Regions from separate parts of the Amycolatopsis sp. NPDC006131 genome, predicted to be linked through region 2. Evidence: riboswitches for the same ligand, from Rfam matches in the RefSeq annotation. Region 2 holds a riboswitch; the other holds the start of a gene.
The links. A riboswitch is a leader RNA that binds a small molecule or an ion and turns the genes downstream of it on or off. The one in region 2 is predicted to bind thiamine pyrophosphate.
Positions count from the first base shown of each region.

Region 1: linked by a shared signal. The riboswitch ahead of ABZ215_RS29935 (thiamine ABC transporter substrate-binding protein) and the one ahead of thiO (glycine oxidase ThiO) in region 2 are both predicted to bind thiamine pyrophosphate.

Region 1 covers NZ_JBEXTX010000074.1:1,657-17,997, forward strand. The annotation lists gene ABZ215_RS29865 (ABC transporter family substrate-binding protein) at 1-229, opposite strand, end outside; gene typA (translational GTPase TypA) at 461-2,356, opposite strand; gene ABZ215_RS29875 (hypothetical protein) at 2,512-2,673, shown strand; gene ABZ215_RS29880 (YciI family protein) at 2,670-2,969, opposite strand; gene trpS (tryptophan--tRNA ligase) at 3,263-4,228, shown strand; gene ABZ215_RS29890 (DinB family protein) at 4,294-4,788, shown strand; gene ABZ215_RS29895 (NUDIX domain-containing protein) at 4,790-5,176, opposite strand; gene ABZ215_RS29900 (ATP-binding protein) at 5,173-6,504, opposite strand; gene ABZ215_RS29905 (response regulator transcription factor) at 6,501-7,205, opposite strand; gene ABZ215_RS29910 (sigma-E factor regulatory protein RseB domain-containing protein) at 7,350-8,408, shown strand; gene ABZ215_RS29915 (ABC transporter ATP-binding protein) at 8,405-9,409, shown strand; gene ABZ215_RS29920 (ABC transporter permease subunit) at 9,406-10,272, shown strand; gene ABZ215_RS29925 (ABC transporter ATP-binding protein) at 10,269-11,276, opposite strand; gene ABZ215_RS29930 (iron ABC transporter permease) at 11,279-12,880, opposite strand; gene ABZ215_RS29935 (thiamine ABC transporter substrate-binding protein) at 12,877-13,917, opposite strand; TPP riboswitch at 13,940-14,050, opposite strand; gene ABZ215_RS29940 (4a-hydroxytetrahydrobiopterin dehydratase) at 14,084-14,374, shown strand; gene ABZ215_RS29945 (hypothetical protein) at 14,439-14,657, shown strand; gene ABZ215_RS29950 (hypothetical protein) at 14,899-15,405, opposite strand; gene ABZ215_RS29955 (hypothetical protein) at 15,383-15,703, shown strand.
Region 2 covers NZ_JBEXTX010000058.1:36,893-47,462, reverse strand. The annotation lists gene ABZ215_RS26540 (GntR family transcriptional regulator) at 1-683, shown strand, start outside; gene ABZ215_RS26535 (hypothetical protein) at 852-1,748, shown strand; gene ABZ215_RS26530 (alpha/beta fold hydrolase) at 1,802-2,713, opposite strand; gene ABZ215_RS26525 (hypothetical protein) at 2,706-2,930, opposite strand; gene ABZ215_RS26520 (TetR/AcrR family transcriptional regulator) at 3,006-3,590, shown strand; gene thiE (thiamine phosphate synthase) at 3,913-4,569, opposite strand; TPP riboswitch at 4,601-4,709, shown strand; gene thiO (glycine oxidase ThiO) at 4,704-5,810, shown strand; gene thiS (sulfur carrier protein ThiS) at 5,810-6,010, shown strand; gene ABZ215_RS26500 (thiazole synthase) at 6,015-6,776, shown strand; gene ABZ215_RS26495 (MarR family transcriptional regulator) at 6,862-7,293, shown strand; gene thiD (bifunctional hydroxymethylpyrimidine kinase/phosphomethylpyrimidine kinase) at 7,552-8,385, opposite strand; gene thiD (bifunctional hydroxymethylpyrimidine kinase/phosphomethylpyrimidine kinase) at 8,411-9,226, opposite strand; gene thiC (phosphomethylpyrimidine synthase ThiC) at 9,226-10,570, opposite strand, start outside.

The sequences.
Region 1 (16,341 bases), on a different contig from region 2:
CGTTGGCGTCGGGCCGGAACACCGACGGCAGCAGCATCTGCGACAGCGCCGTGGTGATCGTGGACTGGTCGGCCAGGTTGTGCGGGTTGTAACCGCCCGCGATGTCGTCCACGCCGATCACGATCTGCGACGCAGTCGGCGCCGCGGGGCTAGACGACTGGGCCACCGGCGACGTCACGACCGGCGGCGGCGGGGTGCTGGTGCAGGCGGCCAGTGCGGTCAGCAGCACCGTGACCAGTGCCGCCGCTTTACCGCTTCCCCGCACGCTGCCTCCCCTGATGAGCCCATGATGGTGTCACAAGGCCTGTAGCCGCGGTACCGAGATTGCCAGACCGGCCGGGACTCGCTGTCACCGGATCAGGTACCGCCGAAAGGTTGACGTTGCTGAGCGTGTCGTGGTTCCCCCCGGAAACGGAACGGGGGACGCCCACCGCGATGGACGTCCCCCGGCCCGGCGAACTCAGCCGCGCGACTTGGCGCGCGAACGCTCCTTGGCCCGCTGCGTGATCTCCAGCGTCACCTTCCGCACCCGCACCGCGTTCGGCGCTACCTCGACGCACTCGTCGGCGGCGCAGAACTCCAGCGCCTCCTCCAGGCCCAGCTTGCGCGGGCGCGCGAGGCGCTCCAGCTCGTCGCCGGTGGAGGAGCGCATGTTGGTGAGCTTCTTCTCCTTGGTGATGTTGATGTCGAGGTCCTCGGCGCGCGGGTTCTCGCCCACGACCATGCCCTCGTACACCTCGGCGCCCGGCTCGACGAAGAACGTGCCGCGGTCGGCGAGCTGGATCATCGCGTAGGAGGTGACCGGCCCGGACCGGTCGGCGACCAGCGAACCGCTGTGCCGGGTGCGGATCTCGCCCGCCCACGGGTGGTAGCCCTCGAACACGTGGTTCGCGATGCCGGTGCCGCGCGTCTCGGTCAGGAAGTCGGTGCGGAACCCGATCAGGCCGCGCGCCGGGAGCACGAACTCCAGCTTGATGCGGCCGGTGCCGTGCCCGCTCATGTCCTCCATGCGGCCCTTGCGGGCGGCGAGCAGCTGGGTGACCGCGCCGAGGTGCTCCTCGGGGATGTCCAGCGTGAGCCGCTCGAACGGCTCGTGCAGCTTGCCGTCGATGGTCTTGGTGACCACCTGCGGCTTGCCGACGGTCAGCTCGAAGCCCTCGCGGCGCATCTGCTCGACCAGGATCGCCAGCGCCAGCTCGCCACGGCCCTGGACCTCCCAGGTGTCCGGGCGCTCGGTGGGCAGGACGCGGATCGACACGTTGCCGATCAGCTCCTGGTCCAGCCGCGCCTTGACCAGGCGCGCGGTGACCTTGTCGCCGCCGTTGCGGCCGGCCAGCGGCGAGGTGTTCACGCCGATGGTCATCGAGATGGCCGGCTCGTCGACGGTGATCCGGGGCAGCGCCACCGGGTTCTCGACGTCGGCCAGCGTGTCGCCGATCGTGATGTCCGGGATGCCGGCGATGGCGACCAGGTCACCGGCCGAGGCCTCCTGCGCGGGCACCCGCTCCAGCGCCTCGGTGACCAGCAGCTCCGAGATCCGGACGTTCTGCACCGAGCCGTCCTCGCGCAGCCACGCGACGGTCTGGCCCTTGCGGAGCTTGCCCGCGTGGATGCGGATGAGCGCGATGCGGCCGAGGAAGTTCGACGCGTCGAGGTTGGTGACCAGCGCCTGCAGCGGGCTGTCCGGGTCGGCCTTGGGCGGCGGCACGTGGCGCAGCAGGACGTCGAACAGGGGGTCGAGGTTCTCGCTGTCCGGCAGCGCGCCGTCGGCGGGCTGCTCCAGGCTCGCCTTGCCCGCCCGCGCGGAGGCGTAGATCACCGGCAGGTCGAGGACCGCGTCCAGGTCGGCGTCCTCGATGTCGCCGGCCAGGTCGAGCAGCAGGTCGTGGGTCTCCTCGACGACCTCGGCGATGCGGGCGTCCGGGCGGTCGACCTTGTTGACCACCAGCACGACCGGCAGGCCCGCCTGCAGGGTCTTGCGCAGCACGAACCGGGTCTGCGGCAGCGGCCCCTCGCTGGCGTCGACCAGCAGCAGGACGCCGTCGACCATGGACAGGCCGCGCTCGACCTCGCCGCCGAAGTCGGCGTGGCCGGGGGTGTCGATCACGTTGATGGTGACCGGGCCGTCGGCGGTCTGGCGGCGGATGGCGGTGTTCTTGGCGAGGATCGTGATGCCCTTCTCACGTTCCAGCTCGCCCGAGTCCATCACGCGGTCGACGAGCTCGGCACGTTCGCCGAAGGCGCCGGACTGCCGCAGCATGGCGTCGACCAGGGTGGTCTTCCCGTGGTCGACGTGCGCGACGATGGCGACGTTGCGGAGGTCGGTGCGGACCTTCTCGGCGGTAGCTGTGGGCACGCGAGGGCTCCTGAACATTTCGAAGGGATGAATCGCGGGCCCGCTTTGGCATACGCGATCCCGTTCAGGATACCCGGTACCACATTGTGACCAGTGCCACGGTGGATGATCACTTAGGCTCACCTAACCTGAGGACACCCCCGAGTCGTGGAGTGGTGGTTTTGGGCAAGAAGGACGCGGACCCGCGCAAGGTCGTGCGCAAGCTCATGAAGGCGGGCAAGGTCAAGAAGAAGTGCTGCCGCTCGAAGCCCCGCTGCAAGAAGTGCCCGGTCCTCGCACTCCAGCGGGCGAAGGCGGACATCAAGAAGGCGGCCTAGACGGCGAGCGCCTCGTTCACCAGCCGGAGTTCCGGCGCGGTGCGGGTGGCGTCGAATTCGACGATTTCGTGTCGCGCGAGCCGGCGCAGGCGGAACGGGTCGGAAGCCAGAATCGCCTCCAATTTCACCCGCGGCATCGGCCGCGTGATGATGACGCAACCGGAATGCGGCGTGCGCCGCCCGGCCGTCAGGAACTCGCCCGACCGGAAGTGCCGGTCCAGCCATTTCGCGTGGTCGGCCAGGTAGTAGTCGACTTCCTCCACCGGGGCCGTGTAGTCGATCAGCACGATGTACATACCTTCACGGTAGCCCCGGCGAGGACCCCCGGGAAACAATTCTCAGCCATTTGCCAGTAATCTGTGCAACAGCGGTTCGACATTCCAAAGAATTGCTTTCCGGAAGGCAATGTGGATATTACTTTCGGGCGCTGCTACGCTGCCGGTGTGCGTACGATCGTGAACTTCTGGTGGCCGCCCGCAGGCGGTCCCTCCGACGTGCGCTGAAACCCACGACAAGGCCGCCCGCGCAGGCGGCCTTCGTCGTTCCCGGGGCCGTGGCGGGGGTGGCCACCGACCCGAGGAAGCAACCGATGCGAATTTCCGGGATCACCCCGTCCGGCCACACCCACCTCGGCAACCACCTGGGCGCGATCCAGCGCTGGGTGACCGACGGCGGGCCGGACGACCTGTACTTCGTGTCCGACCTGCACGCCATGACGACCACGCACAACCCGGGGAAGCTGCGCGGCCGGACCAGCGAGATGCTGGCCATCCTGGTGGCGGCGGGGATCCCCGCCGAGCGGGTGTTCGTGCAGTCGGACCTGTCCCGCGAGCTGGGCGCGCTGACCTGGATCCTGGAATGCACGTGCAGCTACGGCGAGGCCGCGCGGATGATCCAGTTCAAGGAGAAGGGCAGCGGCCAGCCCGGGGTGCGGCTGAGCCTGCTGACCTACCCGGTGCTGATGGCCGCCGACATCCTGCTGCAGGGCGCGGCGGAGGTGCCGGTCGGTGAGGACCAGAACCAGCACGTGGAGCTGGCGCGGGCGCTGGCCCGGCGGTTCAACGGCACCTACGGCGAGGTGTTCACGGTGCCGCGGCCGGTGCTGCCGCCGACGGGCGCGCGGGTGCGGGACCTGAGCGACCCGGCGCGGAAGATGTCGAAGTCCGCGCGTGACGCGGCCGGGGTGGTGTTCGTGCTGGACGAGCCGGACCTGATCCGCCGCAAGGTGCGGCGCGCGGTCACCGACGGGTTCACCCGGGTCGAGTACGCGCCGGAGGAGCGTCCCGGGGTCGCGAACCTGCTGGAGATCCTGGCCGGCTGCCGGGGCGAGCGGCCCGCGGACGTGGCCCCGGAGTTCTCCTCGTACGGGGCGCTGAAGGAGGCCGTGGCTGAGGCGGTGGTCGAGACGCTGCGCCCGATCCGGGAGCGGACGCTGGAGCTGCTGGCGGACCCGGCGGAGCTGACGCGGATCCGCAAGGAGGGCGCGAGCCGGGCCGCCGAACGCGGCGAGCACCGCCTGACTTCGGCGATGCGGCTCGTCGGCGCGGGCAGGTGACCCGAGCTTGCTGATCCGGCAAATTTCCGTGCCCGCCGGGGAGAGCCCGTGCCAGGGTGGCGGCCATGCCGTCCACCAAGCGCCGCCGCGACGCTCGCCCGCCGAGGACCGGGCCCGCGGAACGGGACGTGCTCGTGGGCTTCCTCGACTACCTGCGCGGCGCAGTGGTCGCGAAGGCGCAGGGCGTCCCGGAACCGCAGGTCCGCACCCCCGGCGTGCCGTCGGGCACGAACCTGCTCGGCCTCGTCAAGCACCTCACCCACGTCGAACGTCACTGGCTGCTCGGCGAGCCGGTGCGCGACTGGGCGGCCACCTTCCACCCGGAACCGGACGAGAGCGCCGACGACGTCGTCCTCGCCTACCAGGACACCACGGCCCGCGCCAATGACGTGATCGCCGCCTGCCCGGACCTGTCCGCGCCCGGACCGCGACCGGGCGGGCGGCGTGGCGCGGCGCCGTCCCTGCGCTGGACCCTCACCCACTTGATCGAGGAGACGGGGCGCCACGCCGGGCACGCCGACATCCTGCGCGAACTGATCGACGGCGCAACGGGACGCTGACTCAGGTCAGCAACCGCCGCAGGTCGGGGAGCAGTTCCAGGTCCGCGGGCAGCCACTCGACGCCGTCCAGGCCGTCCGCGTCGAGCCAGCGCAGCGCCTTGTGGTCCAGCGCCTCCGGCCGGGCGCGCTCGTCGGTCAGCGCGGCGGCGAACACCCGCAGCACCAGCCCGGCCCGCAGCGGCACGTCCGGCCCGACGCGCGAGCCGACCACGACATCCACCCCGAGCTCCTCGCGGCACTCCCGCCGCAGGGCGTCCACTTCGGACTCCCCGGGTTCGACGCGGCCGCCGGGCAGTTCCCACAGCCCGGCCACCTCGCGCGGGTACGCGCGCTGCTGGGCGAGCAGGGACCGGCCCCGCACGATGGCCGCTCCCACGATCACCTTCACGAGGTGGAGACGTTACCGGCCGATCGCCAGACGATCTGGAAGCGGGCACCGCCGTCGGGGGATTCGCCGACGGACACCCGCCCGCCGCGCCGCCGCACCGCTTCGGCGACCATCGCCAGCCCGAGCCCGGTGCCGCCGGATGTGCGGGCGCGGTCGTCGCCCACCCGGTAGAACCGGTCGAACACGCGGTCGCGGTGCTCGGGCGGGATGCCCGGCCCGTCGTCGTCCACGACCAGCCGCACCGTGGAATGGCCGGGCAGCACCGACACCACGATCTGCGATGACGCGTACCGGCAGGCGTTGCGCAGCAGGTTGTTCAGCACCAGCTCGACTTCGGAGTGCGCCGCGTGCGCCCACGCCTGCCCGACCACCCCGGTGACGCGCACGGCGGGCGATCCGGGCGGCAGCCGGTCCGCGGCCGCGCGGGCCTCGGTGAGCAGTTCGACCGCTTCGGCGGGCGGCAGCTCCCCGGCGTCCGACCGCGCCAGTGTCAGCAGCCCGTCCAGCAGCGCGGACAGCCGCTCGGCTTCGGCGAGGATGTCGGCCAGCGTCTCCTGCGCCAGCTCCGGATCGGGGTTCGCGACGGCGACCTCGGCCTGCACGCGGATCGACGCGACCGGCGAGCGCAGTTCGTGCGCGGCGTCGCCGGTGAACCGCCGCAGCCGCTGCGCCGCCTCCTCCTGCCGCGCCAGCAGCGCGTTGAAGTCCGCCGCCAGCGCACGCACCTCGTCGTCGGCCTCGGGCAGCGGCACCCGCTCCCCCGGCGGCAGCGCGCGGACTGTGCGGCGCAGACGGCTCACCCGCCGCAACGCGAACCGCACCACGAGCCAGGTCGCGATCGCGGCCAGCACCGCGCCGATCCCGGCCGCCCACAGCAACCAGGTCGCCGCCTTGTGCACGGCCGCGCGCTGGCCCACCAGCCCGGTCCCGGCCGCGACCAGCCGCAGCTGCCCGTCCGGCGCGGTCACCACCGAGCCCAGCCACCGCATCCGGTCCACGGTCACCGACTGCCCCGCCTTGAGCGCGCGCACGTCACCCGGCCCGAGCGAGGCCACCGGACCGCCGTCGACCGGCGCGCCCGCGGTGTCGAGCACGCGCAAGGTCACGCCGTCCGGCGGCACCGGCAGCTGTCCCGCGGACACGGCCGCGGCGGCGGGAGCGAGCGCCTCGGACAGCTCGGTGTCGACGGAGGAGTCGCGCAGCGGACCGAGGCCGCGCCCCGCCACGATGGCGAGGCCGAGCAGGAACGCGAGCGTGACCGCGGCGGCCGGCGCCGTGATCCGGAACTGCATGGACCGGCGTTCCCACCACCGGCGGAGGAAGCTCACCCGGGCAGGACCTCGTCCAGCGCGGCGTCGGAGGCCAGGTAGCCGTGGCCGCGGACGGTCCGCACCAGCGCGCCCGCCCCGACCGCGTCGAGCTTGCGGCGCACGTACCCGACGTAGACCTCGACGACGTTGCGGGTCGCGGCCTGCTCGTCACCCCAGACCGCACGCAGCAGCTCGTCCTTGGTGACGACCGTCCCGGCCCGCCCGACCAGCACTTCGAGCAGGCTGAACTCGCGCGGGCTCAACGCGACCGGGTCGTCGTGCCAGTGCACCTCGCGGGTGGCGCGGTCGACGACGAGACCGCCGATCCGCAGCGGCCCGCGCGTCCCCTCGCTGGAGGCGCGCCTTAGCACCGCGCGGATCTGCGCGACCAGCACGACGAACGAGAACGGCTTGACCAGGTAGCCGTCGGCGCCCAGGTCGAGCCCGTCGGCCTGGTCGACCTCGCCGTCCTTGGCCGACACCATCAGCACCGGCGTGGTGATGCCCTGCGCGCGCAGCGCCTGCAGCACCCGGTACCCGGACAGGCCGGGGAGCATGATGTCCAGCAACAGCACGTCGAACGACCCGGTCTGCGCGAGGCGCAGGCCGCTCGGGCCGTCGGGGGCGGTGACGACGTCCATGCCCTCCGCGCGCAGCCCGCGGTGCAGCGCCTTGCGCACACCGGGCTCGTCGTCCACCACGAGGATCCGAGGGTTCACGGTTGTCTAGCATGCCCGGTTTTTCCAGCTCGGGCGCGCGCTCTCAGCGGTCTCTCAGCATCTCAGGGCCATCTCAGGGCGGATCGAGGAGTGTCAGCGGCGGGGAAAGAGCACACTGGTGCTCGGTTGACACAGGGAGAAGAGATGCAGCCGAAGACGAAGGCCATCACCGCCGCGGTCACCGGGTCCGCGCTCGGCGCCGCCGGGCTCGCCTGGCTCGCGATGCCCGCGGCCGCGGGCGAGGCGCCCGAGCTGCCGCCGATCAGCGCGGAGGAGCTGGTGCAGTCGGTGGCCACCACCAAGACGCCGGCGCTGGCGGGCACGGTCGAGGTGGACAACAACCTGGGCCTGCCGGTCTCGACCCTGCCGGGGGGCGCGAGCCTGGACATCGACGCGGCCCGCGTCTACAACGACGGCGCGGGCAACAGCAAGCTCGCGATCGAGCAGGGGGCCAGCGAGCACACCGTCGTCCGCAACGGGGCGACCGTGTGGACGTACAACTCGGCGTCGAACGAGGCCACGAAGGTCACGGTGCCGCCGGAGGCGCTGCAGAAGCCGGAGGAGTACCAGCTCAGCGACCCGGCGACGGCGACGACGCAGGTGCTCGCGAAGGTCCGCGAGAGCAGCACCGTGACGGTCGAGGGCACCGCCCGCGTCGCCGGACGCGCGGCGTACGAGCTGGTGCTGACGCCGAAGCCGACCGAGCGCACGCTGTTGCGCGAGGTGCGCGTCGCGGTCGACGCCGAGAAGCGCGTGCCGCTGCGCCTGGCCGTGATGACCTACGGCACGTCGGACCCGGCGTTCCAGGTGGCGTTCAGCGACATCGCGTTCGCGCCGCAGCCGGCGAGCGAGTTCCAGTTCACCCCGCCGCAGGGCGCGAAGGTGACCGAGGAGCAGGCGCCTGCCGAGCACCCGGACCAGCGGGCCGTCGAGGACGCGGTGCAGGTCAGCGGTGACGGCTGGGACAGCGTCCTGACCGGTTCGTTCCCGGCCGAGGCGCTGGCGCCGCAGCAGGGCGAGCGCGGGCAGAACGTGGACCCGAAGGCCCTGCTGGCGCAGTTCGGCAAGCCGGTCAGCGGCGCGTTCGGCACCGGCTACGTGATCACCACGAAGGTCGGCACCGCGCTGGTCACCGACGACGGCCGCTTCGCCGTCGGCGCGGTGCCGGAGCAGGTGCTGATCGAGGCTCTGGGAGCGAAATGACGGAGACACTGCCGGTGGGCGCTTCGGTCGAAGCGCCCACCGCGGGTCCGGCACTCGCCGCGCGGACCAGGGGGCTGCGCAAGGTGTACCGGACCGCGGTCGCGGTGGACCAGGTCGATCTGGACGTGCCGGAGGGCGCGGTGCTGGGCATGCTCGGGCCGAACGGGTCGGGCAAGACCACCACGATCCGGATGCTGCTCGGCCTGGTCCGCCCGACCGAGGGCGAGGTGGAGCTGCTCGGTCACCGGATGCCCGACGGCGCGCCGCGAGCGCTGCCGGATGTCGGCGCGCTGGTCGAGGGGCCGGGCTTCCACCCGTTCCTGTCCGGGCGGGAGAACCTGCGCCGCGTCGCGGCCGCCGAGCCGCGGCTGTCGTCGGCGGCGATCCCCCGCGCGGTCGAGAACGCGCTGGAGCGGGTCGGGCTCGGGCACGCCGCGCACCGGCGCTACCGGGGGTACTCGCTGGGCATGAAGCAGCGGCTGGGGCTCGCCTCGGCGCTGCTCGTGCCGCGGCGGATGGTCGTGCTGGACGAGCCGACGAACGGCCTGGACCCGGCGGGCACGCGGGAGATCCGCAACATCATCGGCGAGCTGCACGCCGAGGGCGTCACCGTGCTGGTGTCCTCGCACCTGCTCGCCGAGGTCGAGGCGACCTGCACGCACGTGGCGGTCCTGCACGACGGCACGGTGGTGGCGCAGGGCGAGCTGGACGAGCTGCTGGAGTCCGGCACGCCGTCGCTGGTCGTGTCCACTCCGGACGGTGACAAGGCGCTCACCGCCCTGCGCGACAACCGCATCCCCGGCCGGCTCACGCCGGAGGGCGTGCGGGCGGACCTGAGCGCGGCGACCGCGCCGCAGGTGATCGAGACGCTGGTGCGGGCCGGGGTGTCCGTGCACGAGGCGAAGCGGGCCCGCACCGGCCTGGAGGACCTGTTCGCGCGCCTGACGCAACGGGATTCCGAAACCGGGGGCCTGCCGGATGTGGACGAGGGGGCGTCATGACGGCGACACTGGACGCGGCGCCGGTGGAACGGTGGAGTGTGCCGTTCCACCGGCTCTACCGCGCCGAGCTGCGGTGGATCTTCCGCCGCCCGCGCACGCTGATCGTGCTGGGCCTGCTCGCGCTGATCCCGGTGATCGTCGGGATCGGGCTGACGATCGCGGGCGACAGCGGCGGCGGGCCCAGCGGCGGTGAGGGCGACAACGCGCTGCTGGCGTCCGCGGCCGGGAACGCGCTGGTCCTGCCGCTGGCCACGCTCGGGCTGACCCTGAACCTGATGCTGCCGCTGGTCACGGCGATGTCGGCGGGCGACGCGCTCGCCGGCGAATCGGCCGTGGGCACGCTGCGCGGGCTGCTGCTCGCGCCGGTGAGCCGCGGCAGGCTGCTGCTGATGAAGGCGCTCGGGGTCGCGTCCTTCACGCTGGCCGCGGCGCTGCTGATGGCCGTGGTCGCGATGGTGACCGGGCTGGTGATCAACGGGACCGGATCGCTGTTCACGCTGTCCGGCAACACGCTGTCCTTTGTGGACGCCTTGGGCCGGGTCGCGCTGGCGGCGGTGTGGGTGACGCTGCAGCTGTGGGCGGTCGGGGCTATCGCGCTGGCGATCTCGGCGTGCACCGAGCACCCGATGGTCGTCGTGGTGTCGATGCTGGCCGGCGTCGTGGTGTCGACGGTGCTGCTCCTGCTGTCGGCGGTGGACTGGCTGCACCCGTTCCTGCTGCCGCAGTCCTGGACCGCGATCGCGGACATCCTGCGCGATCCGATCCCGGCCGACCAGCTCGGCGAGGGCGCGATCCGCGCCGCGTGCTACGTCGTGATCGGCCTGTCGCTGGCCTACGCGCGGCTGTCCACGAAGGACGGTTAGCCGATCAGGGCGACGCCGTCCGGGTCGGGGGCGATGCTGATCTCGTCGCCCGGGTTCACGTCGGCGGAAACCGCCGCGACCGCGTCCACCGTGCCTGCGCTCGTGCGCACGGACAGGCGGACGTTGTCGCGGCGGTGCACCTTGCTCAGCACCTCGCCGGTGATCCCGGCGGTCGCGAGCCGCAGCCCGGTGGGGCGCAGGCCGAGCCGGACCGGTCCGTTCGCGGCCTCCGGGATGGCCACCTCGCCGAACGGGCAGCGCACGATCCCGTCCGCCGCCTCGCCGTCGACGACCGTGGTGACGCCGAGGAAGCGCGCCACGTTCTCGTCCGCGGGCCGCCGCCACACCTCGCGCACCGCCCCGGCCTGCCGGATCTTCCCGGCCTGCAGCACGGCCACGCGGTCGGCGAGCGTGAACGCCTCCTCCTGGTCGTGCGTGACGAGCAGCGCGGTGATCTTCGCGCTGCGCAGCATCTCGGCCAGGTCGACGGCCAGCTGCTCACGCAACCCGGCGTCCAAACCGGACAGCGGCTCGTCGAGCAGCAGCAGGCGGGGCTCCGGCGCGAGCGCGCGGGCCAGCGCGACGCGTTGCGCCTCCCCGCCGGACAGCTCGGTCACCCGCCGCTTCTGGTAGCCGGCCAGGCCGACGAGGTCGAGCAGCCGGCTCACGCGTTCCGCGCGCTCGGCCGGCGGCATCCCGTGCATCCGCGGGCCGAACGCGATGTTCCCGGCCACGTCCCGGTGCGGGAACAGCTGGCCGTCCTGGAACACCAGCCCGAACCCGCGCTTGTGCACCGGCACGCGGGCCAGGTCGGCGCCGTCCCAGCGCACGCTGCCCGCGGTGATCGGCTCCAGACCGGTGATCGCGCGCAGCAGCGTCGACTTCCCGGAGCCGGACGGGCCGAGCAGCGCGAGCACCTCGCCGTCGGCGATCTCCAGGTCCACGCCGGAGACGGCGGTGAACGGGCCGTACCGCACGGTCAGGCCGGACACGGTCAACGCCATGGCTAGAACTCCCCCACCCGGCCGGACGCGAGCCGGTCGATCACGATCACCGCGGCCGCGGTGACCAGCATGAGCAGCGCGCACGCCGCGTACGCCATCTGGTTGTTGAGCTGGCCCGGCCGCGCGATCAGCGCCGCGATCGCGACCGGCAGGGTCGGCGTCTGCGGGCGCGCCAGGAAGCTCGTCGCGCCGAACTCGCCGAGCGCGACGACGTAGCCGAACCCGGCCGCGGCGACGACGGCGCGGAACGCCAGCGGCACGTCGATCTCGCGCCACACCCGCGCCGGGCTCGCGCCGAGGGTGGCCGCGGCTTGGCGCAGGCGGTCGTCGATCGACCGCACCACGGGCAGCACCGTGCGGATCACCAGCGGGATCACCACCAGCGCCTGCGCGAGCGGCACCAGCAGCGGCGACCGGCGCAGGTCGCCCGGCAGCGCGTCGAGCGTGATGAGGTAGCCGAACCCGACGGTCACCGCGGACACGCCGAGCGGCAGCATCAGCGCGGCGTCCATCGACTCGCCGACGCCGCGCGCGAGCCGTCCCGGCGACCGGCGCAACGCGACCAGCAGCACCGACGCCGACACGCCGATGACCATCGCCAGCACCGTCGCGTCGGTCGCGGTGCGCAGCGAGTTCAGCGCCGCGTCCCAGCCGGACACCTGGAGCGTGCCGTCGTTGCCGGTGCTGGACAGCGCCCGGTAACCGGCCAGGCTCCAGCCGTCCGCGGTGGACACCGAGCGCACCAGCAATGCGACGATCGGGGTCAGCAGCAGGCCGAGCACGACGACCGCGGCGCCGACCACGGCCCACTCCCCGCCGACCGGGCGGCGCGCGGTCTCCCGGCGCGACCGCAGCCGCAACGCGCTCTCCCGGCGGCGGCGAGCGGCCGCGCCGAGCAGCAGCGCGCCCAGCACGGCGGCGATCTGCACCAGCGACAGCGCCGCCGCGCCGGTCAGGTCGAGCAGGTTCTCGGTGCGCAGGTAGATCTCGGTCTCCAGCGTGCGGTACCGCGCGCCGCCGAGGATCAGCACCACACCGAAACTGGTGGCGCAGAACAGGAACACGACGGCGGCCGCGGACGTGATCGCCGGCATCAGCGCGGGCAGCGTCACCGAGCGGAACGCACGCCAGCGGGACGCGCCCAGCGCGCGGGCGGCGTCCTCGGCCCGCGAGTCCAGCAACGCCCACAGCCCGGCGACCGTGCGGCCGACGACGGCGACGTTGAAGAACGCGTTGGCCAGCACGATGGACAGCCAGCCGCCGTCGGTCCACAGCGCCCGGAACGCGAGGCCCACCACCACGGTGGGCAGCACGAACGGGACGAGCACCAGCGTCCGGACGACCGCCACCCCGGGCAGCCGCACGCGCGCCAGCAGGAACGCGACCGGCAGGCCGGCGACCACGGCGATCAGGGTCGAACCGGCGGCCTGCGCGACCGTGAACCAGGCCAGCCGCCACGTCTCGCCCTCGGCCAGCGCGGCGAGCACCTCGCCGTCGACGAAGCCCAGCCGCAGGATCGCGCCGACCGGCCAGGCGAAGAAGACAACCAGGAACCCGAGCGGCAGCACGGCCAGTGCCGCCAGCCCGAGCCCGGCACGGCTCACTGGCCGAGCAAGGAGCGCCACTGCTCGATCCACCGCTCACGCCCGGCCTGCACCGTCTCGGCGGGCAGGCTCGCCGGGTTCGGCGGCAGCGGGGCGGCCGTCGTCCACGCCGTGGGCAACGCCACGCCCTCCCGCGCCGGGTAGACGTACATGTTCTCCGCCACCGTCGCCTGGAACTGCTGGGACAGCAGGAAGTCGATCACCTTCTGCGCGTTGGCCGCGTTGGGCGAGCCGGCCAGCACACCGGCGTACTCGACCTGGCGGAAGCAGGTGTCCAGCAGCGCCTTCGTGCGCGGCTTGCCGTCCTCGCCGATCTCCGCCGCGGGCGAGGACGCGTAGGACACCACGATCGGACGCGGCCCCTTGCCGGAGGAGCCGGAGAAGTCCTGGCCGTAGGCCTCCTCCCAGCCAGCGACGGCGCGCATGCCGTTGTCCTTCAGCTGGGTCCAGTAGGCCTGCCAGTTCTGCTCGCCGTAGCGGGCGATGGTGCCGAGCAGGAACGCCAGGCCGGGGGAGCTGGTGGCCGGGTTCTCCACGACCAGCAGGTCCTTGTACTCCGGCTTGACCAGGTCGTCGTAGGTCGCGGGCTCCGGGATGCCGCGCTCGGCGAACCAGGCGGTGTCGATGTTGACGCAGACGTCGCCCACGTCGACGGCCGACAGGCGGTGCTCGGAGTCCACGGCGTAGCGCTGCGGGCCGCGGTCGGCCTCGGGGCTGGTGTAGGGCGCGAAGACGCCTTCGGTGAGCGCGCGCGAGGCGAAGGTCGAGTCGACGCCGAACGCCGCGTCGCCGATCGGGTTGGCCTTCGTGAGCACCAGGGTGTTGGTGAGCGCGCCCGCGTCGCCCTTCTTCACGACGTTGATCGTGATGCCGGTCTGCTGCCGGAAGGCGTCGAGCACTTGCTGCGGCGCGGCGAACGAGTCATGGGTGACGAGCGTGACCGTGGCCGGGCCGTCCTCCGCGTCGTTGCCGGCCAGCGTGCAGCCCGCGGTCAGGGCGGCGACAAGGCCGACCAGGACGCCCGTGCGGAATCTCATGACCACTCCTCGCTCGTTCCGGCGAGAAAGGTCGGGGCCCTCCCTGCGCCGGCATGATCCGGATCAGGTGCGAACGGTCGCGGGGCGAACCCGCCTCTCAGCCCGGTGGACCCGGACTCCCGTGGCAACCGTGCAGCGTACCCGCCGCCGTACCACCATGGAGCACATGGCGGAACTACTGAGCGAAACCGAGATCTCCGAGGCCCTCAACAAGCTGCCGTACTGGCAGCGCGCGGGCGACGCGCTGGAGCGCACGGCCGAACTCGGCGACTTTCCGCAGGCCATCGCGGTGGTCAATCGCGTCGCCGAGATCGCCGAGGGCGTGAACCACCACCCGGACATGGACATCCGGTGGCGCACCGTGACGTTCCGGTGCAGCACCCATTCGGCGGGCGGGATCACCGCGAAGGACGTGTCGCTCGCCGAACAGATCGACGGCACGATCGACGCGCTGTGATCTAGGCCGGACCGGCAACTTCGCGGCCGGTCCCGTGCGTTGCCCCTGGTGGAGGGAACGCACCATGAGGAAGGTTGTCACGCGACTGGCCGCCGTGGGGGCCGCCGTCGCCTTGTTGCTGGGAGTGCTCGCCGGGACCGCTTCGGCGGTCACGTCCACCGCCGTCGAACCGCCGGGCGAGACGCGCGCGGTGGTGGTCGGGACGCTGGCGTTCGGGTTGATGATCGCCGCGGCGGGGGCCGTGTTCTGGTACACGGCGCGACATCGGGGACCGCAGGAGTGATTTCGGTCACGTCGGCCGCCGGTCTGTAACGACAGGGGTGTCGCGGGCGCTGTCACGCGCGGAAGTCCCTGCTCACCCCGAGGTTCGCCGCCATGAACACCACGCCCGCCCTGTCGCCCGCCCAGCGCGCCTGGGTCACCGCTCTGGCCACCGTGATCACCCTGCTCGCCGTTCTCGTGCTCGCCGCGCTGGGCTGAGTTCCAGCAGGTCAAAGGCCCGTCGGTACCCCGGCGGGCCTTTTTCACGCGCAGTTGATCTGTGTCCATGACCACTCGTTGGTGACTTTTCCGTGTCCTATTCGTAATGTCACGGGCGGCCATCCCCCGAACGGCCGAAAAGTCCCCTCCCCGAAAATGGTGATCTTCCGAATGGTGGGTCGACATAGATCCAAAGCGAAATCGCTGAGAGTCCCCCTGGCGATCGGCCTGGCCGCGGCGTTCGTGCTGGGCTTCGCGGTCTGGCTGACCGGCAACTTCAGCAGGCAGGACACGGCCAGCATGGCGGCGCAGATGAAGCCGCTGCCGACGACCTCGGCCCCGACGAGCACGTCGAGCAGCACGACCACGCCGCCACCGCCTCCCCCGCCGGTGACGACGACGCCGCCGGTGGCGCCCCCGCCGTCGACCACTTCGAAGTCGACGCCGAAGTCCACGAAGACGACCCCGAAGACGACGACCAAGGCGGCGAACGCCTGCTCGTCGGTGCTCGAGGGCACGTTGCCGCACGTGGCGAAGGTGGGCAACCACATCGCCGCGAAGTTCGGCGTGGACGACATCGGCGGCCGAGCGGGCCGCTCCGGCACGAGCGACCACCCCAGTGGCCTCGCGCTGGACTTCATGGTGGACACGTCGACGGGCAACGCCATCGCCGACTACCTGCTGGCCAACCAGTCCGAGTTCAACGTCAAGTACGTGATCTGGAGGCAGCGCTACAACGACGGCAGCGGCTGGTCGACGATGGAAGACCGCGGCGACGCCACGGCCAACCACTACGACCACGTGCACGTGTCGTTCGAGTCGAGCGGATCGGTGAACGTGACCTGCTGATCGGCGGTTACGGGCTCGACGCCCGCAGTTCACGAGAGAACGCCCAGGCTTCCCCGGCCTGGGCGTTCTCTTGTTCTTTCGGTGTCGCCCAGCCGCCGGCGGCGGGCTCCGCTGTGCCCTGAGCAGGCGCCCTGCCACCTCAGCACGCCCCACCGCTCATGGTCCACCCGCCCTGCGGCGCGCGCACCGCCCACCAGCCGGCGCACCGCCCACCAGCCCCTGGAACCCCACGGCCCACCGGCCCGCCAGCCGGCACACCGCCCACCAGCCCCTGACACCCCGACAGCCCGCCGGCCCGTCAGCCGGCACACCGCCCACCAGCCCCTGACACCCCGACAGCCCGCCGGCCCGTCAGCCGGCACACCATCCACCAGCCCCTGACACCCCCACGGCCCACTGGCCCGTCAGCCGGCGCACCATCCACCAACCCCTGGAACCCCCACAGCCCACCAGCCCGCCAGCCGACACATCGCCCACGGCTCACCGGCCCGCCGGCCCGCGCACCGCCCACCAGCCCCTGACACCCCCAACGGCTCACCGGCCCGCCAGCCCGCGCACCGCCCACCAGCCCCACACCCCCCACGGCCCTCGCGCCGCCCCACCCCACCCCACCGCGCCGGAGACCGCGACCCGGCGCC
Region 2 (10,570 bases):
CGTTGAAGCAGCATCTGCTCGACCTGCTGGAGACGATGCCGCCGGGTTCGCCGATTCCCACCGAACGCTCGCTGGCCACCGAGTTCGCGGTCTCCCGCACCACGGTGCGGCAGGCCCTGGCGGACCTCACCGCCGAGGGCAGGCTGCACCGGGTGCAGGGCAAGGGCACGTTCGCCGCCGAGCCGAAGCTCGCGCAGCGGCTGCAGCTGTCGTCCTACACGGAGGACATGCGGGCGAAGGGTCGCGAGCCGTCGTCGAAGCTGCTGGAGGTCGAGGAGCTGACGGCCGAGCCCGAGCTGGCGAAGCTGCTCGGCATCCGCAACGGCGCGAAGGTGCTGCGGATGCGCCGTCTCCGGCTGGCCGACGGCGAGCCGATGGCGCTGGAGACCACGCACCTGCCGCTCGGCCGGTTCCGCGGCCTGCGCAAACACGTGTCGGCGGGCGGTTCCCTGTACGCTGTGTTGCGCGAGCACTACGGCGTGGAGATGGACAGCGCCGAGGAGACGATCGAGACCGCCCTGGCCGGGCCGCAGGAGGCGGACCTGCTCGGCGCCGACGTCGGCACCCCGATGCTCCTGCTGTCGCGGCATTCGTTCGCCGCGGACGGCAAACCGGTCGAATTCGTGCGGTCCATCTACCGCGGTGACCGGTACAAGTTCGTGACCACGCTGCGGCGCCCGTAACTCTCCAAGATCCCTTGCGTTGTCAAGGGATCGTTAAGCCCGTCGTGTCCACTGTGGACGTTGAGAGTGGCCTGCGTCACCTTCCGGCAACGCTGGGAGCATCTCAATCGACAAACACGTTGGACACGATGGGGTTAACACGAGAGGGAGAGCGAACACACCGCGATCATGACCGAGGAGAAGGAAGAGAGCGCCGAGAAGAAGTCCGGGCTGTCTCCGGCGCAGGTGGTGGCGTCGGCGCTGGCCGCGGTGACGGCTGCTTTCCTGGGCTCCACGCTGGGGGTGGCGGGCACGGTCATCGGCGCCGGTGTCGCGAGCATCGTGACGACCGTGGGTGGCGAGATCTATCTGCGCTCGCTGCGCAGCACGCGGGCGGCCGCGCGCAAGACGGCCGAGCTGCTGGCCGTGGCCGAGACCCGGCAGCAGACGAAGGTCGTGCCGCCCGCGGTCGCGCCGCGGTCGACGCACCCGTTGATCAGGCACCAGCAGAACGGGGCCGCGCAGCGAAGACCGGCCACGCAGCTGACCGAGATGCCGACGAGGGTCGTGCACCCGATCACGCCACCGCTGTCCGGCACGACGCGCCGGATGCCGGTGGCCGGGCAGGGCGGTTCCGGGGGCGGCGAGAAGACGGTGTTCATCCCGAAGCCGGTGGACCAGCCGGTCGAGGAGGAGGCGCCGCCCGCCGCCGCGAAGCCCTGGTGGAAGAGCCGGTGGACGCTCGCGGTCGCGACCAGTGTGGTGGCGTTCGTGGTCGGGATGCTGGCGATCACCGGCTTCGAGGCGGCGACCGGGAGCACCGTGTCCGGCGGCACCGGGACGACGCTGGGCCGGGTGGTCGGCGGTTCCGGCGGCGCCGAGACGACGACCACGCAGGTCACGACGGTCACCGAGAGCTCGACGAGCGAGGACGAGCGGGCGCCGGCGAGCACGAGCAGCGCGCCGACGACGTCGTCCAGCGCCGAGGAGACCGAGTCCCCCGTGACGACGACGCCGAGCACCAGCGTCCAGGAAACGCCGTCCGCCGCATCCGAAACGGCGACCACGGCACCGAGCAGTCCTTGATCCGAAACCGGCCACAGGCCCTTCGCGAGTTTTCGCGAAGGGCCTGTTTCGTGTCAGCCGGCGAGCAGGACGGCCAGTTCGCGCGGGTCCTCGGGGCCGAGGTGGGGCGCGTCCAGGTCGCGCACGTCGAACCGGTTGCGCGGGGTCGCTTCGTCGGCCTCCCGGATCATCCGGTCCTGCAGCGCGAGGGGGATGGCCCGGTCCCGCGTGCAGCGCAGGTAGGTGCGCGGCACCCGGCCCCACGTCGCCGGGTCGCCGCGCGCGTCACCGGTGGTCAGGGCCCACGATTCGTCGGGCTCCATCGCGTTCAGGGCGGCGCGGAACGTGCTGTCCGCGTAGTCCGCAGCGAGTGCGGCCTTCGCCGCCGCGAGGAACGCGGGGTCCGCCGACCGCCAGTTCGTCCGTCCCACGCCGTTGGCCTGCGGATCCCCGATGCCGGGGATGGCGGGCAGGAGCGAGCCGGCCGCTTCCGGGGTCAGGAAGCAGTCGAGAACGCTGCGCAGGCGGACGCAGCAGAAGGCGGACAGGTAGACCAGCCGGGCGACGAGGCCGGGGACCTGGTTGGCGACGCCGGTGATCGTCGCGCCGCCGAGGCTGTGGCCGACGAGGACCACCGGGCCAAGCGCCGCCGCCCGGCGGACCACGGCGGTGACGTGCGCGACGGTGTCGGCCAGTGTGATCCCCGCGAGCGGTGACGGTTCGGCCGCGAAGACGGCCAGGTCCTGCGGGGTCTGGTAGCTGACCGGGAAGTGTCCCCGCGGGCCGTGGCCGGGGAGGTCGACGGCCAGGGCCCGGTGGCCGGCGAGGGTCAGTTCGGCGACCACCGGGGCGAAGGAGCCCGCGTTGCCGTTGGCGCCGTGGACGAGCACGAAGACCGGGTCCGCCGTGGTTGCCTTTGGTGGGGTGCAGCCCGCGGCCGCGAGCGCGGTCGTGCCGAGGAAGGCCCGGCGGCCGAGTTCACGCACGGCCGGTCGCCCTGCTGGTTCGGGTGAGCGCCCAGATCAGCAGGATCGCGCCGACGGTGCCGGCCACGTGGTCGAACCAGCCGGGCAAGCCGGCGGCCCGGAGCAGGCCGGCGACGCCGAACGTGGTGTTCCACAGGGCGTCCGTGACGGCCGAGCCGAAGCCCTGGACGAACAGGAGCGTGCCCACGATCCAGCGGGCTTTCTGGGCGTTGTTCATGGCGCCTCCGTTTCCGATGCGACTGCATCGAAACCGTAGCACGATCCGATGCGCTCGCATCGGTACAGTGGCGGCATGCCCAGGAAGATCGACCACGACGACCGGCGGCGGCAGATCGCGGACGCCGTGTGCGCGCTGATCAGCCGGCGTGGGCTGGAGGGCGTGAGCCTGCGCGAGGTGGCCGGTGAGGCGGGCGTGTCGATGGGCGCGGTCCAGCGGTGCTTCAGCACCAAGGAGGACATGCTGGTCTTCGCGCAGGAGCACGTGAACCGGCGGATCAGCGAGCGGGCGCAGGCCAGGATCGGCGGTTCCGCGTCACCGGTGACGATGCTCGCGGAGACGCTGACGGCGATGCTCGCGGCCGACGACCCGGTGGAGGCGCGGGTGTGGATGGCGTTCACCGCGCAGTCGGCGGTCGACCCCGCGCTGGCGGAGGTGCAGCGCGGCCACTACGCCGGGCTGGCGGAGTTGCTCGCCGTGTTGTTGCGGGCCGCGCAGGACGCCGGCGAGGTGCGGGCCGGCGTGGATGTCCCGGCGGAGGCGGAGACGCTCATCGCCCTCGCGGACGGCCTCACGGTGCAGATCCTGCTCGGCCGCCGCACGGCGGAGTCGGCTCGCGCGATGCTGCACGAGCGGCTCGACCGCCTGCGGGTGGCTTGAGAGCCTCCCCGCCGTTCTGGGGCGTCCGTCGGTCTGGCTTGACCGCGGCGGAACCACACTCGGCTACCGCTCGGGCGAGCCACGGCCACGACGGCCCGTGTCAGTCCAGCTGTGCCCGCAGCGCGCGGGCGGCGGTGATGGCGCGAGCCATCACGATCGTGAGGCGGCCGCCGCCAGCTCCTCGGGCAGCCGGTCGCGTGACGGCCGCTGGCGGCCCGCCCGTGTCCGGGCCAGAGAGCCGCGCGCGGGTGGCGGTGAGGGCGCGGCCGTTCGCCAGCGCGTGCGGTCGGGAGCCTGAGGTGCAGGCGCCGAGCTGCCCGGCTCAGTCCAGCTGTGCCCGCAGCGCGCGAGCGGCCGCAGCCGGATCCTCGGCCTCGGTGATCGCCCGCACCACCACGATCCGCGACGCGCCCGCCGCCAGCACTTCCGGCAGCCGCTCGGCGTCGATGCCTCCGATGGCGAACCACGGGCGCGCGGTGTCGAGCGCCGCGGTCGAGCGCACCAAGTCCAGGCCCGGCGCGGAACGGCCGGGCTTCGTCGGCGTCGGCCAGCAGGGGCCGGTGCAGAAGTAGTCCACACCTTCTTCCACAGCCGCGGCCTCGGCCTGTGGACGGTCGTGCGTCGAGCGGCCGATCACCGGCTCGTCGCCGATCACCCGCCGCGCCAGCGGCACCGGCAGGTCGTCCTGCCCCAGGTGCAGCACGTCGGCGTCGACGGCCGCCGCGATGTCCGCCCGGTCGTTCACCGCCAGCAGCGCCCCGTGCCGCGCGCACGCCTCCGCCAGGATCTCCAGCGCGGCCAACTCCTGACGGGCCTCCAGCGGCGCCCCGTCCCGCTTGTCCCGCAGCTGGATGATGTCCACGCCGCCGGCCAGTGCGGCGTCGGCGAACTCGGCCAGGTCCGGCCGGTCCCCGGTGCACAGGTAGAGCCGCGCCGCGTCGAGGCGTTTCCTGATCTCGTCACCACTGAGCCCTGGCATGGCCTGAACCCTATCTCGCACGTTAGGGTGGAGGTGTCCGCACGGGAGCCCGAGCCACGGGCTGAGAGGGAGCTGCCAGCGCTCCGACCGTGGAACCTGATCCGGATCATGCCGGCGCAGGGAGCGTGATTCTCATGAGCAACCAGCACGTGGCCGTCGTCGGCGGCGGGGTCATCGGCCTGTCCGTGGCCTGGCGCGCCGCGGCGGCCGGGCACCGCGTCACCGTCGTCGACCCCGCGCCCGGCCGCGGCGCGTCCTGGGTCGCCGGCGGCATGCTGGCCCCCGTCACCGAGGCCTGGCCCGGCGAGGAGGACTCCCTCGCTCTCGGCGAGGAGTCCCTCAGGCGCTGGCCCACGTTCGCGCAAGCGCTTGCGGCAGACGGCGGCGACCCGGGGCTGTCCCGGGCCGGCACGATCGTCGTGGCACTGGACCGGGCCGACGCCGACCAGCTGGACATCCTCGCCGGCTACCTGCGGTCGGTCGGCCGCGAGGTCGAGCAGGTCACCGGCCGCAGGCTGCGCTCGCTCGAACCCGGGCTCGGCGCGGTGCGCGGCGGCCTGCTCGTGCCCGGCGACCTGGCGGTCGACAACCGAAAGCTGCTCCGCGCCCTCGAAGCCGCCGCGCTCGAGCACGGCGCCGAGTTCACCGGCGACGAGGCGGTGGCTGTCGAGCCCGGCCGCGTCCGCACGGCCCACTGCGAGGTCCGGTGCGACGTCGTTGTCGTCGCCGCCGGCGCGCACAGCGCCCGGCTGCACCCGGTGCTCGCGCGAGGTGTCCGTCCGCTCAAGGGCGAGATCCTCCGCCTGCGCGCGCGGCGCACGAGCCTGCCACCGCCCACGCGCACGGTGCGCGCCGTCGTCGAGGGGCGACCGGTGTACCTCGTGCCGCGCGAAGGCGGCGAGCTGGTCCTCGGCGCGACGCAGTACGAGGCCGGTTTCGACGACACCGTGAGCGCCCGCGGCGTGCGCGAGCTGCTCGAAGGCGCCGAGCGGATCTTCCCCAGCATCGACGAGTACGAGCTGATCGAAACCGCGGCCGGGCTGCGCGCGGCCAGCACCGACACGCTCCCGTTCATCGGTGACCTCGGCGACGGCGTCCTCGCCGCGACCGGTCACCACCGCAACGGTCTGCTCATGGCGCCGGTGACCGCCGACGCCGTCGTGGCTTGGCTGGCCGGGGAGAAACCGCCCGAGGAGGCGCTCGCGGCGGACCCGGCCCGGCTCGGAACAGGAGGGGTCTGATGGAAGTGCAAGTCAACGGGCAGTGGCGGGAGGTCCCCGACGACGCGACGGTGACCGACGTGCTCAAGGCGGTCGACGCGCCCGAGCGCGGCGTCGCGGTCGCCCTCAACGGCGAGGTCGTGCGACGCGGCGAGTGGACGGCCAGGACCGTCCCCGCCGGCGCGCGGCTGGAGATCCTGACGGCGGTGCAAGGTGGGTGAGGTCATGTTCGACGGCGACCAGCTCGTGATCGGCGAGCACAAGCTCGGGTCACGGCTGATCATCGGAACCGGTGGCGCGGCGAACCTGTCGGTGCTGGAACGGGCGCTCGTCGCGTCCGGCACCGAGCTGACGACGGTCGCGCTGCGCCGCGCGGACGCCGAGGGCGGCTCCGGTGTGCTGGACCTGCTGCGCCGCCTCGGGATCCGGCTCCTGCCGAACACCGCGGGCTGCCGCAGCGCCGCGGAGGCCGTGCTGACCGCGCGCCTGGCCCGCGAGGCGCTGGAGACCGACCTGATCAAGCTCGAGGTGCACGCCGACGACCGGACGCTGCTGCCCGACCCGGTCGAGACGCTCGACGCGGCCGAGCAGCTCGTCGCCGACGGGTTCACCGTGTTCGCCTACACGAACGACGACCCGGTGCTCGCGCTGCGGCTGGAGGAGGCCGGGTGCGCCGCGGTGATGCCGCTGGGCGCGCCGATCGGCACCGGGCTGGGCATCCGCAACCCGCACAACATCGAGCTGATCGTGGCCCGCGCGGGCGTGCCGATCATCCTCGACGCGGGCATCGGCACGGCCTCCGACGCGGCCCTCGCGATGGAGCTGGGGTGCGACGCGGTGTTGCTGTCCACGGCGGTGACCAGGGCGCAGGACCCGGAGCGGATGGCGTACGCGATGCGCTCGGCGGTGGTCGCCGGGCGGCTGGCCCGGCAGGCGGGCCGGATCCCGCAGCGGTTCTGGGCGCACGCGTCCAGCCCGCCGCGCTGAAAAACCCGGCTTCACCTCGGTTTGCCGCGGCGAGCACGTATGGTTTAGCGCACCCGAGCGGTCGGCGAGGCGAAGGAGCTCGAGAGTGGTTGAGTCAACCGAGGACGTCGCTGGGCGGTTGTTCCTCGCCGTCGGCCGGCTGTCCCGGTCGCTGCGGCAGGCAGGCACACCCGGGCCCGGCCACGGCTCCATTTCCGCGCTGTCGACGCTGGTCGCCTTCGGGCCGATGCGGCTCGGCGACCTGGCGGCGAAGGAGGGCGTGGCGGCCGCGACGATGTCGCGGATAGTCGCCTCGCTGGTCGACGCCGGCTGGGCGAGCCGCGAGCCCGACCCGATCGACCGGCGCGCCTGGCTGGCGACGGCCACCCCGCAGGGCGAGCGGATGCTGCTGGACCTGCGGTCGACGCGGGTGCACGAGCTGCAGAAGCGGATCGACCGCCTGTCGCCGGAGCACCAGGCCGCGCTGGGTCAGGCGCTGCCGGCGCTGGAGGCGTTGCTGGCCGGCGACGAGAGCTGACCCGCGCCCGGGGTGCGCGGTGGCGGGGAGGCGTCGCTCGCGGCCGGGGGTGCTGAATTCGCGACCGGAGAGCGGGCTCGCGCCGGGGAGTGCGGAACTCGCGCCGGGAGCGCGGGACTCGCGTGCGACTCCGCCCGAGAGCGTGGGACCCGCGGGGCGGCGGCGCGGAACCCGCGCCCCGGAGCGTGGGCCCCATGGACCGGAGCGCGGACCTCCCAGCCCTGAGCCCGAAACCCGCGGGTGTGGGAACCTCGCGGCTCAGCGATCCTCCGGCGCCAGCCTCCAGAACGCCGACACCGGGCCGACCTTCGCGCCCATCGGGTAGGAGTTCGCGACCGCGTTGCTGACGAACCACTTCCCGAACCGCGCGGCCTCCGGCATCGACATGCCCCGCGCCAGGCCCGCGGTCAGCGCCGACGCCATCGCGTCGCCCGCGCCGTGCGTGTGCGGCGTGGAGAACCTCGGCCCGGGGAGTTCGATGAACGTCCGGCCGTCGTAGAGCAGGTCCACGCACTCCGGGTCGCTGGTCAGGTGACCGCTCTTCACCAGCACGTACTTCGGCCCGAGCTCTTTCAGCGCCACCGCCGCGTCGTGCATGCCCGCGCGGTCGGTCACCTCGATCCCGGTCAGCAGGCGCACCTCGTCCAGGTTCGGCGTGATCACCGCGGCCCGCGGCAGCAGCAGGTCCCGCAGCGCGGCCAGCCCGGCCGCGTCGAACAGCGGGTGCCCGTGCATCGACGCGGCCACCGGGTCGACCACGAACGGCACCTTCGAGTCCCGCCCGATCTCCGCCCGGTCGCACGCCTCCGCGACCGCCTCGATGATCTCCGCGGAGGCCAGCATGCCGGTCTTCGCCGCCTGCATGCCCATGTCCGCGGCCACGGCCTCGATCTGCCCGGCCACGATCCGCGCCGGGATGTCGGACCGGTCGTGCACGCCGAGCGTGTTCTGCACGGTCACCGCCGTGACCGCGACGAGGCCGTGCACCCCGCAGGTCAGGAACGTGCGCAGGTCCGCCTGCAACCCCGCGGCACCACCGGAGTCGGATCCGGCGATGGTCAGGGCGGCAGGCGGACTCGCGTTCTGGCTCATGCCCCCAGTGTCGCAAACCCGCCGATCAAGCGAGCCGCCAGAACGGGGACACCGGCCCGACGCCCTCGCCCAGCGGGTACGCCTCGGCCACGCACCGCTCGATGAACCGCTTGCCCTCGTCCACCGCGTCCGGCACCCCGAGCCCCTTGGCGAGGAACGCGGTGATCGACGAGGCCAGCGTGTCGCCGCCGCCGTGCGTGTGCGGCGTGTCGATTCGCCGCGCGGACAGCTCGATGAACTGCACGCCGTCGGACAGCAGGTCGACGCACTCCGGGTCGTCGTAGAGGTGCCCGCCCTTGACCAGTACCCACATCGGACCCAGCGCCAGCAGCGCCCGTGCCGCGTCGCGCTGGCTGGCCCTGTCGGTGACCTCGACGCCGGTGAGCAGCCGGACCTCGTCCAGGTTCGGGGTCACCAGCGTCGCGCGCGGGAACAGTTCCGTGCGGATGGCTTCCAGCGCCTCCTCGCGCAGCAGGGCGTCCCCGTGCATCGACGCCGCCACCGGGTCCACCACGAACGGCACGTCCGCGTTGCGTCCGATGTGGACCTCGTCGAGCGTCTTGGCGACGGCGGTGATGATCTCCGCCGTCGCCAGCATGCCGGTCTTGGCCGCGTCCACGCCCATGTCCCCGGCAACGGCCTTGATCTGCGCCGACACGACGTCCGGCGGGATCTCGGTGAAGCCCTGCACACCGACGGAGTTCTGCACGGTGACCGCGGTGATCGCGGTCATCCCGTGCACCCCGCAGGCGAAGAACGCCCGCAGGTCGGCCTGGATCCCCGCCCCACCGCCGGAATCGCTCCCGGCGATGGTCAGCGCGGTCTTCGGGGTGACGCTCATTACGGCTGGACCACCGGGAGGTAGACCTGCTTGCCGTTCTCGGCGAACTCGGCCGACTTCTCCTGCATCCCGGCCTCGATCGCATCCACAGTGGACAGCCCGTGCTCCTCGGCGTACTTGCGGACGTCCTGGGTGATCCGCATGGAGCAGAACTTCGGCCCGCACATCGAGCAGAAGTGCGCCGTCTTGGCGGGCTCGGCGGGCAGTGTCTCGTCGTGGAACGAGCGCGCGGTGTCCGGGTCGAGCGAGAGGTTGAACTGGTCGGTCCAGCGGAACTCGAAGCGGGCCTTGGACAGCTCGTCGTCCCAGTCCTGGGCGTACTGGTGGCCCTTGGCGAGGTCAGCGGCGTGCGCGGCGATCTTGTACGCGATCACGCCCGCCTTCACGTCGTCCCGGTTGGGCAGGCCCAGGTGCTCCTTCGGCGTCACGTAGCACAGCATCGCCGTGCCGTACCAGCCGATCTGCGCCGCGCCGATGGCGGAGGTGATGTGGTCGTAGGCCGGCGCGATGTCCGTCGTGAGTGGACCGAGCGTGTAGAACGGGGCCTCGCCGCAGAGCCGTTCCTCCAGCTCCACGTTCTCCTTGATCTTGTGCATCGGCACGTGGCCGGGGCCCTCGATCATCACCTGGACGTCGTGGGCGCGCGCGGTGTGCGTGAGCTCGCCGAGCGTCTCCAGCTCCGCGAACTGGGCGCGGTCGTTGGCGTCCGCGATCGAGCCGGGGCGCAGGCCGTCGCCGAGCGAGAACGTCACGTCGTAGGCGCGCAGGATCTCGCACAGCTCCTCGAAGTGCGTGTACAGGAACGACTCCTTGTGGTGCGCCAGGCACCACGCGGCCATGATCGAACCGCCGCGGGAGACGATGCCGGTGACCCGGTTCGCGGTCAGCGGGATGTAGCGCAGCAGCACGCCGGCGTGCACGGTCATGTAGTCCACGCCCTGCTCGCACTGCTCGATCACGGTGTCCCGGTAGACCTCCCAGGACAGCTTGGCCGGATCGCCGTCCACCTTCTCCAGGGCCTGGTAGATCGGCACGGTGCCGACCGGGACGGGGGAGTTGCGCATGATCCACTCGCGGGTTTCGTGGATGCGCTTGCCGGTGGACAGGTCCATGATCGTGTCGGCGCCCCAGCGGGTCGCCCACACCATCTTGTCGACCTCCTCCTCGACCGACGACCACACGGCCGAGTTGCCCATGTTCGCGTTGACCTTCACCAGGAAGTTCTTCCCGATGATCGCGGGCTCGCTCTCCGGGTGGTTGCGGTTGACCGGGATGACCGCCCGACCCGCGGCCACCTCGTCGCGCACGAACTCGGGCGTGACCCGCTCGCGCGCGGCGATGAAC